Regions from separate parts of the Streptosporangium sp. NPDC000509 genome, predicted to be linked through region 4. Evidence: riboswitches for the same ligand, from Rfam matches in the RefSeq annotation. Region 4 holds a riboswitch; each other region holds the start of a gene.
What was found. A riboswitch is a leader RNA that binds a small molecule or an ion and turns the genes downstream of it on or off. The one in region 4 is predicted to bind cobalamin.
Positions count from the first base shown of each region.

Region 1: linked by a shared signal. The riboswitch ahead of cobN (cobaltochelatase subunit CobN) and the one ahead of ACFY3D_RS18280 (ribonucleoside-diphosphate reductase subunit alpha) in region 4 are both predicted to bind cobalamin.
Region 2: linked by a shared signal. The riboswitch ahead of metE (5-methyltetrahydropteroyltriglutamate--homocysteine S-methyltransferase) and the one ahead of ACFY3D_RS18280 (ribonucleoside-diphosphate reductase subunit alpha) in region 4 are both predicted to bind cobalamin.
Region 3: linked by a shared signal. The riboswitch ahead of ACFY3D_RS25740 (CbtB domain-containing protein) and the one ahead of ACFY3D_RS18280 (ribonucleoside-diphosphate reductase subunit alpha) in region 4 are both predicted to bind cobalamin.

Region 1 is NZ_JBIAYX010000021.1:116,165-121,041, reverse strand. Features, by position in the region: gene ACFY3D_RS32525 (precorrin-2 C(20)-methyltransferase) at 1-584, opposite strand, end outside; gene ACFY3D_RS32520 (precorrin-8X methylmutase) at 605-1,231, opposite strand; gene ACFY3D_RS32515 (precorrin-3B synthase) at 1,228-2,877, opposite strand; cobalamin riboswitch at 2,899-3,094, shown strand; gene cobN (cobaltochelatase subunit CobN) at 3,340-4,877, shown strand, end outside.
Region 2 is NZ_JBIAYX010000035.1:61-4,937, forward strand. Features, by position in the region: partial or broken gene ACFY3D_RS38700 (ketopantoate reductase) at 1-426, shown strand, start outside; gene ACFY3D_RS38705 (hypothetical protein) at 705-1,517, shown strand; cobalamin riboswitch at 1,567-1,780, shown strand; gene metE (5-methyltetrahydropteroyltriglutamate--homocysteine S-methyltransferase) at 1,898-4,132, shown strand; gene ACFY3D_RS38715 (hemerythrin domain-containing protein) at 4,229-4,877, opposite strand, start outside.
Region 3 is NZ_JBIAYX010000014.1:209,786-214,662, forward strand. Features, by position in the region: gene ACFY3D_RS25730 (acyltransferase family protein) at 1-193, shown strand, start outside; gene dop (depupylase/deamidase Dop) at 281-1,798, shown strand; cobalamin riboswitch at 1,918-2,048, shown strand; gene ACFY3D_RS25740 (CbtB domain-containing protein) at 2,083-2,277, shown strand; gene ACFY3D_RS25745 (CbtA family protein) at 2,285-3,025, shown strand; gene ACFY3D_RS25750 (histidine phosphatase family protein) at 3,022-3,585, shown strand; gene ACFY3D_RS25755 (VWA domain-containing protein) at 3,649-4,877, shown strand, end outside.
Region 4 is NZ_JBIAYX010000009.1:180,277-185,153, reverse strand. Features, by position in the region: gene ACFY3D_RS18280 (ribonucleoside-diphosphate reductase subunit alpha) at 39-2,417, opposite strand; cobalamin riboswitch at 2,530-2,731, opposite strand; gene ACFY3D_RS18275 (tripartite tricarboxylate transporter substrate-binding protein) at 2,736-3,761, opposite strand; gene glmS (glutamine--fructose-6-phosphate transaminase (isomerizing)) at 3,855-4,877, opposite strand, start outside.

The sequences.
Region 1 (4,877 bases), on a different contig from region 4:
TCGGCCAGCGCGTCGCGGACCTTGGTGAAGGTACGGCCGAGTTTCAGCACCGCGGCCGAGTCGGTGGCCGCCAGGCGCTCGGCGAGCACCTCGGCGGGGAGCGTCCCCGGCAGCACGGTCAGGACCTCGTCCCGCTCGACCAGCGGGCGGCCCAGGACCGCCGAGGCGCCGCTCACCGACGTCACGCCCGGCACGACCTCGGTGACGTAGCGGTGCGACAGACGCTTGTGCATGTGCATGTACGAGCCGTAGAAGAGCGGGTCGCCCTCGCACAGCACCACCACGTCGCGCCCGGCGTCCAGATGGGCGGCCAGCCGCACCGCGCAGGCGGCGTAGAAGTCGTCGATCGCCCCCTGGTAGCCGCCGGGGTGGTCGGTGGTCTCGGTGGTGAGCGGGTAGATGAGCGCCTCCTCGACCTGCCCCTGCCGCAGGTAGGGAGCGGCCACCGAGCGGGCGATGCTGCGGCCGTGGCGGGCACTGTGGAAGGCGATCACGTCCGCCTCGCCGATCAGGCGGGCGGCCTTGACGGTCACCAGCTCGGGGTCGCCGGGGCCGAGTCCCACGCCCCACAGCCGTCCGGTCACGCGTGTGCTCACGTCGTCGCTCACTCCTCCTCGCTCGCGATCGCGTTGACCGCGGCGGCGGTCATCGCGCTTCCGCCCCGGCGTCCGTTCACGACGAGGTGTTCCAGCCTCGCCGGGTGCTCGGCGAGGGCCTGTTTGGACTCGGCGGCGCCGATGAAGCCGACCGGGACGCCGAGTACGGCGGCCGGGCGGCCCGCGCCCTCCTCGACCATCTCCAGCAGCCGGAACAGCGCGGTCGGCGCGTTGCCGATCGCGACCACCGAGCCCTGGAGCCTGTCGCGCCACAGTTCCAGTGCCGCGGCGCTGCGGGTGGTGCCCAGCCGCGCGGCGAGCTCCGGCACGCGGGGGTCGCCGAGGGTGCAGATCACCTCGTTGCCCGCGGGAAGGCGGCGCCGGGTCACCCCCGAGGCGACCATCGTGGCGTCGCAGAGCACCGGGGCGCCCGCCTGGAGCGCCTCGCGCGCCGAGGCCACGACACCGGGCGACCAGCGCAGGTCGCTCACCAGGTCGACCATCCCGCAGGCGTGGATCATACGGACCGCGACCCGGGCGACGTCTGCGGGCAGGCCGTCCAGGTCGGCTTCCGTGCGGATGGTGGCGAAGGAGCGGCGGTAGATCTCCGCGCCGTCGCGGACGTAGTCGATCACATTTCCCCTCTGGCGGCCGCCACCGCGGCCGCGGTCTCCTCGATGCCGGAGCAGGTCAGGGCGGTGCCGTCCAGTTCCAGGCGGTAACCGTCACCGGTGGCGATCACGTCCGCGACCCGTCCCCTCGGGCGGCCGCAGCGCCTGGCGCAGCCCGCCCAGTGCACGGGGAGCGTATCGGTGCCCGGCCCCATCGTGGACGGCGGGGCCATGCCGAGTTCGCTCCCGGCCGGTGAGGTCGTGGACGGTTCGCCCTTGGACGGCGGCTCACTCCCGGGTGGCGAGGTTGCGGACGGCGGGGCCATGCCGATGGCGGTGGCGGCGTCGGCCTGGACGTCGGCGAGGGATTTGGCGCAGCCGGGGCGGCCGGTGCAGGCCGTCACACCGATCCAGGGGGAGGCGGGGTCGACGACCAGCCCGGCGGCCTCCAGACGGGCGGCCGTGCCCGTGACCTCGGCGCGGTCCAGGCCGGGCAGGACCACACCGCGCCATGGCGTGAGCCGGATCTCCCCGCCCGAGGCGGCGTCGGCGAGCAGCAGTGCCTGCGCGGAGGTCAGCCGCCCCAGGGGGATCGCCACCCCGAGCGCCACCCGCGTGCCCTCGTTTCCTGGACCGTCCGTGTCCCTGTCTCCGTGGCCTGCGGCCTTTCCGGGACCTGTCTCTCCGGTGACGCCGGTTCGGTTCCCTCGCCGGTCCGTGCTCTCGATGACGCCGACCGGCCCGGAGGTCACGACGTGCGGTCTCACCGGTTCGAAGGGGGGCGTGTCGGGGAGTCCGAGAGCGGTTCGCACCCGGGTGGCGATCCGGGAGGGCCCGTCGGGAAGTTCGGCGATCCGCCAGGCGGTGACGTCCCGGGTGGCCAGTTCGTCGAGGAACGCCTCGGCGGCGGCGAGCAGGACGGTCACGGCTTCGTCGAGCGGTACGCGCAGGCCGGTGTCGGTTCCGGCGAGGAGCAACGCGGCCTCGTCCGGTGCCGTGGGCAGGATCGTGGCGTCCGCGCCCAGGCCGGCCACGTCTCCCCGTCCGTCGTCGAGGGCGAACATGAACCGTCCCGGCAGGGTGGCGAGGGCCGGGCGAGCACACAGCCGTCGATCCAGCTCGCCGACCAGAGGGGTGATGTCGGCGATCCCACAGCCGTTCGTTTTCGTGCCGTTCGGAGCATCCCCGCCGCTCGGTCCGCTCGGCCTGCTTGGCTCGTCGATTCCGCCTGGTTGGGCGGGTCCGGTTGGTTTGTTTGGTCTGCCGAATTTGTTTGGTTCGGCCGATCCAGCCGGTCTGCCGGGGTCGTTTGGTTCGGCCGGTCCGTCCACTCCGGTCAGCGGGGAGGCGAGGATGTTGCGGATGCGCTCGTGTGTCGCCGAGGGCAGCAGGCCCGCTCTCGCCATCCGCGCGGCGAATCCGTTTTCCGGACCGCTTCCGGGATTCTCCGGCCCGAGACCGCGCACCTGGACGTTCGCCCGGGAGGTGAGCTCGATGACGCCGTTGCCGTACGCCGTGGCGGCGTCGGCGAGTTCTCGCAGCTGGGAGGGGGTGAGACGACCTCCGGGTACGCGGACGCGGGCCAGGCCGCCGTCCGCGGCGGGGTGGACCTGGAGGGCCCCGGGGCACGCGTCGAGCCGCGATCGTCCGGAAAAGTCGGCAATGGACACTCAGAGGATGTTAATGCCAGTTTCTTGCAATGACCCGGACTGCCGTAGTGTCATCGATGGCGACGGCAAGGGAGGAAGCCGGTGTGAATCCGGCGCGGTCCCGCCACTGTAACCGGGGAGCGAACCCCACCCGGGCCACTGTCCGACGAAGGACGGGAAGGCCGGGGTGAGCACCGATCCGGGAGCCAGGAGACTCCAGCCGTCGTGGCCGACGACGACCCGGGGCGAGGACCCCGAGGGAGGAAGCTCCGTGCGCTTTTCGCCGTTCCCCCGTCACACCGCGACATCGCCGTTCCCCCGCTACGACGCGGCATCGTGGTCTTCCCATTACGACGCGGCATCGCGGTCGCCGCATCACGGTGTCACACCGCCGTTCCCGCGTCACACCGCGACGTCGCCGCTCTCCCGCCGCATCGCGGCTCCCGCGGGCCGTACCGCCACTCCTCTGCTGGAGTGTGGCGCGTGATCCTGCTGCTCTCGACCTCCGACACCGACCTGCTGAGCGCCCGCGCGAGCGGCGCGGACTACCGGCTCGGCAACCCCGCCAGACTCACCGCCGCCGACCTCCCACCGCTGCTGGAGGGCGCCGACCTGGTCGTGGTCCGCCTGCTCGGCGGGCGCCGCGCCTGGGAGGAGGGGCTGGACGCGCTGCTCGCCGGACCCCGGCCCGTCGTCGTCCTCGGCGGCGAGCAGGCGCCGGACGCCGAGCTGATGGAGCTGTCCACCGTGCCCGGCGGGGTCTGCGCCGAGGCGCACGCCTACCTCGCCCACGGCGGCCCGGCCAACCTGACCGAGCTGCATCACTTCCTGTCCGACACGCTGCTGCTCACCGGCCACGGGTTCGCCGCGCCCGAGCCCACCCCCACCTGGGGAACGCTCGCGCGCGAGACGCGCGGCCAGGACGGACCCGTCGTCGGGGTGCTCTACTACCGGGCCCACCACGTGGCGGGGAACACCGCCTTCGTCGAAGTGCTCTGCTCGGCGATCGAGGACGCGGGCGCGCGGGCGCTGCCGGTGTACTGCGCCTCGCTGCGCACCGCGGAACCCGGCCTGCTGGAGGTCCTGCGCACGGTGGACGCCCTGGTGGTGACCGTGCTCGCCGCGGGCGGCACCCGCCCGGCGACCGCGTCGGCGGGCGGGGACGACGAGGCATGGGACGTCGGCGCGCTCGCCGAGCTGGACGTGCCGATCCTGCAGGGGTTGTGCCTGACGAGCAGCCGGGCCTCCTGGGAGGAGAACGACGACGGCCTGTCCCCGCTGGACGCCGCCACCCAGGTCGCGATCCCCGAGTTCGACGGACGGATCATCACGGTGCCGTTCTCCTTCAAGGAGATCGACGAGGACGGGCTCACCGTCTACGTGGCCGACCCCGAGCGGGCCTCGCGGGTGGCGGGCATCGCGGTGCGCCACGCCGCGCTGCGGCACATCCCGCCCGCCGAGCGGCGGCTGGTGCTGATGCTGTCGGCCTATCCCACCAAGCACGCGCGCATCGGCAACGCCGTCGGCCTGGACACCCCGGCCAGCCTGGTACGGCTGCTGGCCGCGCTCCGCGAGCGCGGTTACGACATCGGCGCCGAGGACGAGCTGCCCGGGGTGAGCGGGCAGGACGGCGACGCGCTCATTCACGCGCTGATCGCCGCGGGCGGGCAGGACCAGGACTGGCTCACCGAGGAACAGCTCGCGGGAAACCCGGTGCGCATCGCGGCGAGCCGGTACGCCGAGTGGTACGCCACCCTCCCCGCGGACCTGCGCGCCCGGATGGAGGAGCACTGGGGCCCGGCGCCCGGCGAGCTGTTCGTGGACCGCTCACACGATCCCGAGGGCGAGATCGTGCTGGCCGCGCTGCGTTCCGGCAACGTGGTGGTCATGGTGCAGCCGCCGCGCGGCTTCGGCGAGAATCCCATCGCGATCTACCACGATCCCGACCTGCCGCCCAGCCACCACTACCTGGCCGCCTACCGCTGGCTGGCCGACGGCTTCGGCGCGCACGCCGTGGTCCA
Region 2 (4,877 bases), on a different contig from region 4:
AAGGAGCGGCCTGACTTCCGCGGCTGGCTGTGGATTCACTTCGTGTTCGACGCGGGCCTGCACTCACAAGGCCTGAGACTGGGCTCGTTGTCCAAGCTGATAGGGGCGACGGACGACCTGCGCGAGGCGCTGCTGGCCATCCGCGAGCTTCTGCCGCTCCTCCAGGCGCGCGGTGTCGACCTGCGACGTCACCGGGGCGGTGCGCTGCTGTTGCGTGCGCCCACCTGGCTGACGGCCCCCGTGCTCGCCTGGCTGACCGCTCATGTCGCGCTCGCGCGCGTGAATTTCGCGGCGCACTCCGATCCCGACGCCGAGGAGCCGCGTGAGGTCTGCCGGGACACCCTGGCCGAAGCACGACGGTTGGGCATCTCGGTACCGCGACTGGAAGCGGCGGAACCGCACTTCGCCCGCGAGATGACGGACTGAGTGAACGGCCACCCATAACAGCGGAGTACGGGCAACCGGCCGCGCTTCACTTCGGCCGACAACCGGGGCGACCAGGACACGGGCCGGCATCGGCACCACGCCGACTCCGCAACGGCGAGAGCCCGGTCACAACCGTCCTCCGCCCGCGTAACGGCGCCGGACCGTGCCTTCCGGAGTGCGCCAGGAGACCCAAGTTATTTGACGAACGGACTTCGCCGTACCGAGAGCGCCTGGATGAACCCTTCAGGGCGGCGGAGCGTCCCTTAGGTGTGAAGAAATTGCTTTTGACCATTGCGGTGCTTGCGTCGTTGTGCGCCTGCGGCCAGTCCGGTGCCGGTCCGGCACTCACAGTGGCCGGAAGCGAGACGATCGTGTTGCCGCGGGCCGATCAGCCCAAAGCGCATCGGCCCACCCTGGAGCGGCTCAAGCGAGAGGCGGCGTCGTCGGGTCGGCCTTTGGAAGAGGTCGTCAAGCGGTACGCGACCCAGGTGGCTGCTACCTCGTCGCCCAAGCCGACGGACTTCGAGGGTTACGACCCCGCGGTGACCGACCCGGGCGTGACGATCGACGGCATTCCCTACGCCGAGCTGGTCGACCTTGGGACCGTCGCCAGATCGGAGGGCATCTCCTACGAGGAGGCCATCGACCGCTTCGGCTCACAGTCGTCCAACAGTCAGGTGATCGACAAACTTAATACGGAGTTTCCCGACGAGATCTCCGGCGTCAGGTACGTCGACGACCAGCGAGGGCTGCGCGTCGGCTTCAAGGGGCCCATCCCGACTCGCGCGATCGAGCTGGCCAGGACCCTCCCCGTGGAGGTCACCCTGATCGGCGGCAAGGGATTCTCGGCCGCGGAGCTCCGGCGGGCCCAGGACACGGTCGTCTCCTGGCTCCAATCCCGTCCTGAGGTGGCCACGATGACGACGCACCCAGATGACGAGACCGGCCACGTCAAGGTCACAGTTCAGCCGAAGATGATGCCGGACGATGCGGAGGAGTTCAAGCGTGGGCTTCAGCTCCCGCAAGTGGACAATCCGCACATCACCATCGAGGTCACGCTCTCCGCCGAATCGGTCGCCGTTCGCCCGTAGTGAGCCACCGATGCGCACACGACTGGGCCCGAACGGTGGCCGGGCCGTTAGGATCTCGGGTGTGGATGGTTCGCCCGTCTCCTTCGGGGGGCGGGCGTCGTAAGAGGGAACCCGGTGTGAATCCGGGACTGCCCCGCAGCGGTAAGCAGGAACGACCGCCGTCACAAGCACTGGGCGCGTGCCTGGGAAGCGACGGCCAGTAGGTCATGCCTCAGGCATGGTGCCCGCGAGTCCGAAGACCTGCCTCCGCCCGCGTGCCGCTCGGCGCGCGGTGGTCCGCGGCCTCGTGGGAGGGCCTGGGACGCGCTCGCCGGGGCCTGCTCCGCGTTGCGTTTCTCTCTCCCGCCTGGCCGCATACTGGCGAGACGAGGGAAGTTGCCATGAGGACGACCGTTTTGGGCTACCCGCGCATCGGCGCGCATCGGGAGCTCAAATTCGCCACCGAGGATTTCTGGGCCGGCACGATCGGCGCCGACGAGCTGGAGGCGACCGCCGCGTCGCTGCGTGGCTCGGTCTGGACCGAGCTGCGTGACGCGGGCCTTGATGCGATCCCGTCGAACACGTTCTCGTTCTACGACCAGGTGCTCGACACCACGGTCATGATCGACGCCGTGCCCGCGCGTTACCGCGACCTCACCGGGCTCGACCGGTACTTCGCGATGGCGCGAGGCACCGCCGAGCTTCCGCCCCTGGAGATGACCAAGTGGTTCGACACCAACTACCACTACATCGTTCCCACGCTGGCGTTGGACACCCGGTTCCAGCTGGCCGGAGGCTCGGCCGCCAAGCCCGTGGCCGAGTATCTGGAGGCCAGGAATCTGGGGATCGAGACGCGGCCCGTGCTCGTCGGCCCGCTCACCTATCTCCTGCTGGCCAAGGCCGCGCCGAACTCGCCTGAGGGATTCACCCCGCTCGACCTGTTGGACTCCCTGGTGGAGACCTACGCCGAGCTGCTGGAACGGCTGGCCGGTGCGGGCGCGCGGTGGGTGCAGTTCGACGAGCCGATCCTGGCCCGCGACCTCGGGGCCCGGGAGATCGACGCGCTCGGGCGGGCCTACCGGCGGCTTGGCGGCCTGTCCAGCCGTCCGAAGATCCTGCTCGCCACGTATTTCGGCGCCGTCGGTGCGCAGGCGCTACGGATGGTCGCCTCCACCGAGGTCGAGGCGATCGGGCTCGACTTCGTCGCCGGACCCGGCAACCTGGAGGCGGTGGCCTCGGCCGGCGGGCTGGCCCGCAAGACCTTGGTCGCCGGCGTGGTCGACGGCAGGAACGTGTGGCGCGCCGACCCCGCGCGGGTGAAGTCGACGTACGCGGTGCTGCTCGGGTTCGCCGACACGGTGGAGCTGAGCAGTTCCTGTTCACTGCTGCACGTTCCGGTCGACCTCGACAGTGAGACGGCGCTGGACCCGGCGGTCCGGGCGCGGCTGGCGTTCGCCCGGCAGAAGGTCGCCGAGCTGGTCGGTCTCGCCGCCGATCTACGCTCCGAGAACCCGTCGGCCGTGAAACCCCCCGCCGTACCGGCCGATCCCGACGTCCGGGCCCGGCTGGAGGCTCTTGGTGACGCGCGGCGAGCCGATCGGGCGGTCCGGTTCGCGGCGCAGCGGGCCAAACTGGGATTGCCCGAGCTGGCCACGACGACGATCGGCTCGTTCCCGCAGACCGCGGAGATCCGCAAGGCCCGCGCGGACCGCAAGGCGGGACGGATCGACGAGAACGCCTACGTCGAGGCGATGCGCGCCGAGATCGCCCGCGTGATCATGCTTCAGGAGGAGCTCGGCCTGGATGTGCTCGTCCACGGCGAGCCCGAGCGCAACGACATGGTCCAGTACTTCGCCGAGCGACTCGACGGCTACGCCGCCACCGACCACGGCTGGGTCCAGTCGTACGGTTCCCGCTGCGTGCGCCCGCCGATCCTGCACGGCGACGTCTCCCGCCCCGAGCCGATGACGGTGGAGTGGGCCTCCTACGCCCAGTCGCTCACGTCCAGGCCGGTCAAGGGCATGCTCACCGGGCCGGTGACGATGCTGGCCTGGTCGTTCGTCCGCGACGACCAGGCTTTGACACACACCGCACGCCAGGTCGCCCTGGCGCTACGTGACGAGATCACGGATCTGGAGGCCGCCGGGATCGGGATCATCCAGGTGGACGAGCCGGCGCTGCGCGAGCTCCTGCCGCTCCGCAAGGACGAGCAGGAGGTCTATCTGGCCTGGGCGGTCGGGGCGTTCCGGCTGGCCACCTCCGGCGCCGCCGACTCCACCCAGATTCACACCCACATGTGCTACTCGGAGTTCGGCGAGATCATCAGCCCGATCGCCGACCTGGACGCCGACGTCACCAGCGTCGAGGCCGCCCGCTCCCATATGGAGCTGTTGCCCTACCTGACCGAGGTCGGCTACGCCAACGGCATCGGCCCCGGCGTCTACGACATTCACTCACCGCGCGTCCCGACCGCCGAGGAGATCGAGGACAACCTGCGCAACGCCCTCCAGGCCGTTTCGGCCGACCGTCTGTGGGTCAACCCCGACTGCGGGCTGAAGACCCGCGGCTACCCCGAGACGCGAGCAGCCCTGGCCAACATGGTCGCCGCCGCCCGAGCTGTCCGAGCGGATCTCTGATCAGTGCCGCTTCCCGGCCCGAAGCCCTGCTTCGGGCCGGCGTTCAGGAAGCTTCCTGGCCACACACCGCATGATCGCGTTCAAGTCATCGACAGCTCACCCCCGGGGAGTGAACTGGGCCAGGTCGTAGATGCCGAGGCTCTTCTCGATGTCGGCCACCTGGTTGACGACGCCTGCGAATCCGGCCGTACCGAAACGGCGGTGTTCCTCGTCTTCGAAGATCTCGCCCAACTCGGCGAACTGCTTGGCGGAGACGACTTCGCGCAGGGCGGGGAAGACGACGGTGTCCTCGCGCGCCTCGTGCGGTTCGTACATGCGGATGAAGGCGGCCATGTCGGCGACCAGGGCGCGGCGGGCCCGGGCGGACGGCGTCGCGACGCCGGTCGTGCCGGTGGCGTTCAGGATGCGGCCGGTCACCGTGCGTCCGCGCCGATGTTGCTGGAGCAGCACCGCGACGGTGCCGGTGAGCTTGCCGGCCTTGACCAGCGGCGGGAAGACGTACTTCTCTTCCAGGCGCTCGTGGTACTCCTCGATGAAGGAGCGGATGAGACCCGCCGAGGCGTGCAGCGCCTGGGCCGGTACGGCCTGGCCGCCGTCGATGCGCCGGATCCCGTCCCGGTAGATGAGCAGGATGCGCTTGAGCACGCCGTGCTCGCGCATCAGATCCTCAGGTGGGGTAACGGGTTCGATCTGCTCGGCCGGAGCGGAAGGCGTCGGCGAGGTGGCGTAGGAGACGTTGGTGGTA
Region 3 (4,877 bases), on a different contig from region 4:
CCCGCTGACCGCCCTGGTCACGGTGCTGGCCGCGACGGCGTTCTCCTATCTGGTGTACCGGGTGGCCGAGCGTCCGCTTCAGGAGTTCGTCAAATCCGTGCGGCGGAGAAGGGCCGCATCCCCGTCCTCGTCGCAGCTCCCCGCGCTCTCCTCGATCCCCCTCGCAACGGGCGAAAAGGCTTCGGTGCCATAACTGTCCGACCACCGGGCATAGTGAAGGGTCTAGGGTCGGGAATAGATACCACGGAGAGAAACAGTCCCTGACGAACAGAGGGTGCGCATGACGGTACGGCGGGTGATGGGCATCGAGACCGAATACGGCATCTCCGTGCCCGGACAGCCGGGGGCCAACGCGATGGTGACCTCCTCTCAGGTCGTGAACGCCTATCTGGCGGCCTCGGCCGCCAGGGCACGGCGCGCGCGATGGGACTTCGAGGAGGAGAACCCGTTGCGGGACGCACGGGGGTTCGACCTCGCGCGGGAGGTGGCGGACCAGAGCCAGCTGACCGACGAGGACCTCGGCCTGGCGAACGTGATTCTCACCAACGGGGCCCGGTTGTACGTGGACCATGCCCATCCCGAATACTCCACACCCGAGTGCACCAATCCTCGGGCGGCGGTGATCTGGGACAAGGCGGGCGAACGGGTGATGCACGACGCGGCGGTTCGCGCCTCGGCGATGCCGGCCAACGCCCCGATCCAGCTCTACAAGAACAACACCGACAACAAGGGCGCCTCCTACGGCTGCCATGAGAACTACCTCATGCGCCGGGCCACCTCGTTCGCCGACATCGTCAGGCACCTGACGCCGTTCTTCGTCTCCCGGCAGGTCGTCACCGGCGCGGGCAAGGTCGGCATCGGTCAGGACTCACGGGGCGAGGGCTTCCAGATCAGCCAGCGGGCCGACTTCTTCGAGGTCGAGGTGGGGCTGGAGACGACGCTCAAGCGGCCGATCATCAACACCCGGGACGAACCCCACGCCGACCCGGAGAAATACCGTCGCCTGCACGTCATCATCGGTGACGCCAACATGTCGGAGATCTCGACCTACCTGAAGCTGGGGTCCACCGCGCTCGTCCTGGCGATGATCGAGGACGGCTACTTCACCCGCGACCTCGCCGTGGACAACCCCGTCCAGGCCCTGCGCGCGGTCTCACACGACCCCACGCTCAAGTACGAGATCTCCATGCGCGACGGCCGCAAGCTGACGGCGGTACAGCTCCAGATGGAATACCTGGAGCTCGCGCGCAAGTATGCCGAGGAGCGCAGCGCCAACGGCCTGGACGAGCCCACCAAGGACATCCTGGAGCGCTGGGAGTCGGTCCTCACCCGTCTGGCGGAGGATCCGATGCAGCTGTCCGGCGAACTCGACTGGGTGGCCAAGCTGGAGCTTCTGGAGGGATACCGGACCCGTGACGGCCTTCCCTGGTCGCATCCGCGTCTGCAGCTCGTCGATCTCCAGTACTCCGACATCCGTCCCGACCGAGGACTCTACAACCGGCTGGTCGCCCGGGGCCGCATGCAGCGCCTGGTCACCGAGGAGGAGGTGCAGAGGGCCATCGAGGTGCCGCCCAACGACACCCGGGCCTACTTCCGAGGCCGCTGCCTGAGCCAGTACAGCGAGTCGGTGGCCGCGGCCTCCTGGGACTCGGTCATCTTCGACATCCCCGGCCGTGAGTCGCTGCAGCGCGTCCCCACCCTTGAGCCGCTGCGCGGCACCAAGGCCCACGTGGGCGAGCTGTTCGACCGCTGCCGTACCGCCGCTGAGCTGGTGACGGCGCTCACCGGCGAGCAGTGACGTCCTGAGCGGGGCCTGAGAAGGGCCTGAGAGGGGGAGGCGGCCCGGCCGGGCCGCCTCCCCCTCTTCGCGCCTACCGGATCCCGTCAAACCGGACACCTGGATTGACGGGGGACGGAGAATCGGGATACGTTCCGGGTGCTTTGTGGCGGTGCGAGGGAAATCCGGTGAAATTCCGGTGCGGTCGCGCCACTGTAATCCGGCCCGCGAGGGCCGGGAGCCAGGTCACACTCGACCGCCACCGACCTACGAAAAGGGACGCGTCAATCCCGGAGGAGGTGGCCGTGAGCCAGATCTCGGCACCGCACACCCAGCCCATCCCATGGCACTCGCTCACCCGCTGGCTGCTCGCCGTACCGGTGCTGCTGCTTCTCGCCTATCTGGTCACCTTCGACCAGGGGGCGATCTCCCAGGCGGGAAACTACCTGCACGAACTCATGCACGACGGGCGTCATCTGCTCGGCGTACCGTGCCACTGAGCCGCAGGTGATCTCCAAACTCATCGTCCGGGGCCTCGTCGCCGGACTGCTCGCAGGGCTGCTCGCGGCCGTCTTCGCCTACACCGTCGGCGAACCACGCATCGACCAGGCCATCGCGCTCGAGGAGGCGGCCGCGGCCGCCTCCGCGGCCGAACCACACGACGACACCGGGACCGCCGCCCACTCCCACGACGAGGAGGAGGCCCTCGTCAGCAGGGACGGGCAGCATTTCGGGCTCTTCCTCGCCCTCGGCCTGTACGGCCTGGCGATCGGGGGACTGTTCTCCCTCGTCTACGCGGCCGTACGCGGCCGGGCGGGACCTCGCTCGGAACCGGTGCTCGCGGTCACGCTCGCCGCCGCCGCGTTCACCTCCGTCGTCCTCATCCCTTTCATGAAATATCCCGCCAACCCACCGGCGGTCGGTGACCCGGAGACGATCGACCAGCGCACTGTGCTCTATTTGGTCGCCGTGGCCATCGGGATCCTCGCCGTCGCCGCAGGCACCGCCGCCCACCGCTACGCCTCGCGGAGTGAACCGTGGGTGCGCTGGCTGTCGGCGGGCGCCGCCTTCCTGGTCCCCGTCGTCGCGGCCTGGATCCTCCTGCCGGAGATCTCGGAGGTGCCCCAGGGCTTCCCCGCCGATCTCCTGTGGGACTTCCGGATCGCCTCGATAGGAACCCAGGCGGTCTTCTGGGCCGGTGTCGGCGCGCTCTTCGCCTTCGCCGCCCGCAGGCGCGGCCCGGTGTGACGACCCCCTCGGGGGTCACCCGCCTGCTCCTGGTCTGCCACGCCTCCACCTCGGCGACGGCGCGGGCCGCGTTCCCCGTCGACGAACCACTCGACGAACGCGGCCTGCGCCGGGCCGAGAGGATGGCGCGGGACTTCGGCCCCGGTCCCGCGGCCTGCCCGGCCGAGCTGCGCTGCGTCCAGACGGCGGCGGCGCTCGGCCTGCGGGCGGAGCACGACCCGCTGCTCGCCGACTGCGACCACGGCCGCTGGAGTGGCATGACGCTCGGCGAGGTCGAGGCCGCGGAGCCCGAGGCGCTCGCCTCCTGGCTCGGCGATCCGGGCGCGGCGCCGCACGGCGGGGAGTCGATCACCGCGCTCCTCGCCAGGGTTTCCGGCTGGCTCGCCGTCCGTACTCCCGGCAGGGCCGTCGCGATCACCCATCCGGCGGTCATCCGTGCCGCGGTCGTTCACGTCCTCGGCGCCCCCGCCCGCTCCTTCTGGCGCGTCGACGTCGCGCCGCTGGCCCGGGTGGCACTCACCGGGCGCGGCGGGCGCTGGCGGCTCAGCCACCTCCCCTGACGGCGCGACCACCCGACGACGTGAACGCGATGAACATCCCGACGATGCGAAGGAGATCCCAAGGTGCGCAACCCCCGCTATCCCTTCACCGCGATCGTGGGGCTGGAGGACCTGAAACTCGCGTTGATCCTCAACGCGGTCTCCCCTCGCGTCGGGGGAGTACTGGTCAGAGGGGAGAAGGGCACCGCCAAGTCCACGATCGTGCGGGCGCTGGCCGCTCTCCTGCCGCCTGTCGAGGTGGTGACCGGTTGCCGGTTCTCCTGCGACCCCGCCGCCCCCGACCCCGGCTGCCCCGACGGGCCACACGAGGCCCCCGCGGAACCGGCGGCCCGGTCCATCAGACCCGCCCGCCTGGTCGAGCTGCCCGTCGGCGCCTCCGAGGACCGCCTCGTCGGCTCCCTCGACATCGAGCGGGCCCTCACCGAGGGCGTGAAATCCTTCGAACCCGGTCTCCTCGCGGGCGCCCACCGGGGTGTCCTGTACGTCGACGAGGTCAACCTTCTCCACGACCACCTGGTGGACCTGCTGCTCGACGCCGCGGCCCTCGGCACCTGCTACGTCGAGCGCGAGGGGGTGTCGGTACGGCACGCCGCCCGGTTCCTGCTGGTCGGGACGATGAATCCCGAGGAGGGGGAGCTGCGCCCGCAACTGCTCGACCGCTTCGGGCTGACCGTTGAGGTAAGGGCCTCGCGGGAGGCGTCCCAGCGGGCGGAGGTGGTCCGGCGCCGCCTGGCCTTCGAGGCCGACCCCGCCGCGTTCGCCGCCGCCTGGTCGGACGAGGAACGGGCGCTGGCCACGCGCATCGCCGAGGCCCGAGCCGGGGTCGCCCAGGTCGTCCTGCCGGAGGCGGCGTTGCTCAAGATCGCCACCGTCTGCGCGGGCTTCGAGGTGGACGGGCTCCGGGCCGACCTGGTCACCGCCGGCGCGGCGATCGCGCACGCCGCCTGGCAGGGCCGCACCTCCGTCACCGCCGACGACGTCCGGGAGGCGGCCAGGCTCGCGCTCCCGCACCGCCGTCGCCGTGACCCCTTCGACGCGCCCGGCCTGGACGAGTCCAGGCTCCAGGATCTCCTGGACAGGATCCCCGACGACCCCGGCCCCGATCCTGACGGCCCCCAGGGGCCGGACGACCCCGGCGGCCTCGATCCCGGCAGAGGCGAGGGAGGCCCGGAACCCGTATCCGGTGGCTCCGAGGCCGGGGACGCCACCTCGGACGACCCGGGCGGCTCTGGAGGGCACGACGGCGGGGACGCCCCCCCGCACGGGGCCGCCGACGCCCGGGACACCCCCGG
Region 4 (4,877 bases):
TGCTGAGGACTGCTGAGGGGTGTCGACGGACCGGACGGCTACTGGCAGGCGTCGCAGTACTCGGGGTTCTCCAGGGAGCAGGCGACGGCCTCGGACACGACTTCGGACACCGCCCCGGGCTCGGCCGCGGCCCGTTCCGCCGGGGCCGCCACGGTGGCCTGCGCGATCCGGGTGGCCGGGCGCGAGCGCAGGTAGTAGGTGGTCTTCAGGCCCGACTTCCACGCGTAGGCGTACATCGAGGAGAGCTTGCCGATGGTCGGCGTGGCCATGAAGAGGTTCAGCGACTGCGACTGGTCGATGTACGGGGTGCGCGCGGCGGCCAGGTCGATCAGCGCCTTCTGCGGCAGCTCCCAGGCGGTCCGGTAGAGCAGCCGCAGGTCGGCGGGGATCTCGGGGATGTCCTGGACCGAGCCGTCGGCGCGCTTGATCGCGTCGCGGATCGGCGCCGTCCACAGGCCGCGGGCCTGGAGGTCACGGACGAGATAGCGGTTGACCTGGAGGAACTCCCCCGAGAGGGTCTCGCGCTTGAAGACGTTGGAGACCTGCGGCTCGATGCACTCGTAGCAGCCGGCGATGGAGGCGATCGTGGCCGTCGGCGCGATCGCGATCATCAGCGAGTTGCGCAGGCCGGTCTCCGCGATCCGCCCCCTGAGCTCCGTCCACGCGGCCGACGTCGCGGCCCCGTAGTGGTCGGGGTGCAGCACCCCGGCGGCGGCCCTGGTCTCCTCGTACGAGGAATGGCGGCCACGCTCGACGGCCAGGTCCGAGGAGGTCCGGTAGGCGGCGAGCGCGATCTCCTCGGAGATCCGGGTGGACAGCTCCAGCGCGCGCGGCGAGTCGAACGGCAGCCGCAGCGCGAACAGCACGTCGGCCAGGCCCATCAGGCCGAGCCCGATCGGACGCCACCGCCGGTTGGCCGCCTCCGCCTCGGGAGTCGGATAGAAACCCAGGTCGATGGTCCGGTCGAGGAACCGCACCGCGGTACGGACCGTCGCGCGCAGCCGCGCCCAGTCGATCCCGTCCTCGATGTCCCCTGACAGGTGGGCGGCGAGGTTGATCGAGCCGAGGTTGCAGACGGCGGTCTCGGCGTCGCCGGTGACCTCCAGGATCTCGGTGCAGAGGTTCGACAGGTGGATGACGTTCTCGGGCCTCGCCGTCTGGTTGGAGGTACGGTTCGCCGCGTCCTTGAAGGTCATCCAGCCGTTGCCGGTCTGGGCGAGCGTGCGCATCATCCGCCCGTACAGGGTGCGGGCGGGAATCCGCCGGGTGAAGCGGCCCTCGGCCTCGGCGGCCCGGTAGGCGTCGTCGAACGCGGCGCCGTACAGGTCGGTGAGGTGCGGGACCTCCTTGGGGTCGAACAGCGACCAGAGGCCGTCGGCCTCGACCCGGCGCATGAACTCGTCGGGGATCCAGTTGGCCAGGTTCAGGTTGTGCGTGCGACGGGCCTCCTCGCCGGTGTTGTCGCGCAGTTCCAGGAACTCCTCGACGTCGGCGTGCCAGGGCTCCAGGTAGACGCAGGCCGCGCCCTTGCGGCGGCCTCCCTGGTTCACCGCGGCGACGCTGGCGTCGAGCGTGCGCAGCCAGGGCACGATGCCGTTGGAGTGTCCGTTGGTGCCCCGGATCAGCGAGCCCCGCGAGCGGACCCTGGTCCAGGCGATCCCGATGCCCCCCGCGTACTTCGACAGCCGCGCGACCTGCCCGTAGCGCTCGTAGATGGACTCCAGCTCGTCGCGGGGCGAGTCGAGCAGGAAGCACGAGGAGAGCTGGGGCCTGCGCGAGCCCGAGTTGAACAGCGTGGGCGAACTGGGCAGGTAGGACAGGGTGGCCATGAGCGCGTACAGCTCGGCGGCCTCCTCGACGGTCTCGGCCAGGCCGCAGGCCACCCGCAGGAAGAAGTGCTGCGGGCGCTCAAGGACCTTGCGGGTCCTCGGGTGGCGCAGCAGGTAGCGGTCGTAGACGGTGCGCAGCCCGAAGTACTCGAACCTGGCGTCCGCCTCCGGATCGACCAGCGCGTCCAGGACCGCGGCGTGGGCGGACACGAACCTCGCGAGCCCGTCGGCGACCAGCCCCGCCTCGTGGGTCGCGGTGACGGACTCGGAGAAGGCGCGGACGCCGTGCTCGGCGGCCTCGTCGGCGATCAGCTCGGCCAGCATCGCGGCGGCGACCCTGGAGTTCTCGGGATCGGTGATCACCCGGGCGGCGGCCTCGTCGATGGCCAGCCTGCGGGCGTCCGTGGCGCTCCCGACGCTCCCGGCGCCGTCGTCGCCCGTCGCGGCCACCGCGGCGCTCTGCGCGTTCCCGGTGTTTCCCGTGCCGCCATGGCCCGTCGCGGCCACCACCGCGCCTTCGACGCCGCTGTCGCCCGTCGCGGTCGCCGCCGTGCTCCCCGTCGCGGTCTCCGCCAATGCCTGTGTCACCTGGTGCCCCTCGCTCGATCGGACTCGCCCCAGGCTCCGCCGGATGGCACGCGTCCGCGAGCGATCCCGGGCACGCCGGATCGCCTCGTTCCGCGGGCCCTCCCACGAGGCCCTGGACATTCACGTCACCGGCAGGTCTTCGGACTCACGGGCGCAACGCGCATGCCTACCGGCCGTCGCTTCCCAGGTATGGATCACCCAGTGCTCAATGACGGCTTTCGTTCCCGTTCACCGCTGCGGGGCAGTCCCGGAATCTCACCGGGTTCCCTCTTGCCTCGCCCCCCGCGGGGCGAACCAGCAACGAGCAGGATCCTACATCTAGGGGCGCCTGACGCAACTACCCCAACAAGTTGTGTCGGAGGACTTCAGCAGTCCGAGCTCGTGAAGCACACCGCGGGCGCGGGCCGTCTCGGTGGCGAGCCACTGGCGAAAGTCGTCGCCGCTGAGGTAGACCCGGCTCCAGCCGTGGGCCGCGCACAGGGAGCGCCAGCGTGGCGCGGCGTCGAGCCTGTCGCACAGGGCGATCGCGGCGTCCCTGTCCTCCGGGCTCATGTCCTTGGGCCCCAGCAGGCCGCACCAGTCGCTGTACTCCAGCCGGACGTCGACCTCCCTGAGCGTCGGCGCGTCGATCCCGTCGATCCGGTCGCCGGAGGAGACCGCCAGGGGCCGCATACGGCCCGCGGCGATCTCGGAGCGCAGGGCACGCGCCGATCCCAGCAGGGCCGCCACCTGGCCCACCTGGAGCGCCTCCACGGCGTCCTCGGGGGTGAGGTATCCGGCATACTCCAGCAGCCGGGTGTCCACCCCGAGGCACTTGCCGATCATGCCGTAGAGCACGTGCTCGGAGCCCCCTTCCGACCGGCCGCCGACCGCGAGCCCCGCCGGGTTCCGGCGCAACCCCGCGGCGAAGTCCTCGAAGGTCAGCAGGCGGGAGTCGGCGGGGACGACCAGGACCGCCCAGTCGCCGACCAGGCGGGCGATGGGGGTGGCGGCGTTCACCACGGCGACGGTGTTGGCGATCTCCGCGGCCGCCACCATCGGCATCGCGGTGACGAGCAGCCTGCCCTCTCGCGCGAAGGGGCCGCCGAAGGCACCGAAGGCGCCGAACGCGTCGCGAGGGGCGGAGCCCAGGGCGCCGCCCCGCTCGACGGCCATCGCGGTACGCGCCAGTCCCGCCTGGACCGCGACGGTCGCCAGCCTGCCCGCGATCCTGTCCCAGCCGTGGCCGTCGATGGTCGGTTCGAGGACGAGCAGGCGCTTCACCACCGAGCCGGCGTCGTTCGCGCCGCACCCCGCGGCGAGCAGCACCCCCGCCGCCAGCGCGAAAAACCCCCTACGGCGCATAAGCGCCCCTTCCCCCAAGAACCCCCTATACCAAAGGTTAGTACTCCATCACCATCTGTGACGAGACGGGGGGGGAGGGAAAGGGCGCGGGGCTCACTCCACCGTGACGCTCTTGGCCAGGTTCCTGGGCTTGTCGACGTCGCGGCCCAGGGCCACCGCCGCGTGGTAGGCGAAGAGCTGCAGCGGGATCGAGAGCAGGATCGGGTCCAGCTCGGTCTCGTTCTTGGGCACCACGACGCAGTCGTCGGCGAGCTTGGGGTCGGCGTCGCGGTGGCCCACCATGAGCACCCGGCCGCCCCGGGCGCGGATCTCACCCAGCGTGGTGAGGTTCTTGTCCAGCAGCTCGTCGTCGGGAACGATCGCCACCGTCGGCATGTCCGGGCCGATCAGCGCCAACGGCCCGTGCTTCAGCTCGCTCGCCGGATAGGCCTCGGCGTGCACGTACGAGATCTCCTTGAGCTTCTGCGCGCCCTCGCGGGCCACCGGATAGCCCCTCACCCGGCCCACGAACATCATGCTCGGCGACTCGGCGTACTTGCCCGCCAGCTCCTTGATCTGCGGCTCCAGCGCCAGGATCTCCTTGATCTGGTCCGGCAGCCTGCGCAGGCCGTCGCAGATCCTGCGGCCGTCGGCGGGAGACAGGTCGCGCACCCGGCCCAGGTGCAGCGCGAGCAGCGCGAAGGCCACGGCGGTCGAGGTGAACGCCTTGGTGCTCGCCACCGAGACCTCGGGGCCCGCGTGCAGGTAGACGCCGCCGTCGCACTCGCGGGCGATCGCGCTGCCCACCGTGTTGACGATGCCGAGCACCCGGCCGCCCTTGCGCTTGAGCTCCTGCACGGCGGCGAGGGTGTCGTAGGTCTCGCCGGACTGGCTGATCGCCACGTAGAGGGTGTCGGCCTCCACCACCGGGTTGCGGTAGCGGAACTCGCTCGCCGGCTCCGCGTCGGCGGGGATGCGCGCCAGTTCCTCGATGAGCTGCGCGCCGATCTGGCCCGAGTAGTACGCGGAACCGCAGCCGATGATCTTCACTCGGCGGAACGAGCGGCTCTCCCGCGCGTCCATGTTGAGACCGCCCAGGTGGGCGATGTGGAAGCGGTCGTCCAGCCGCCCGCGCAG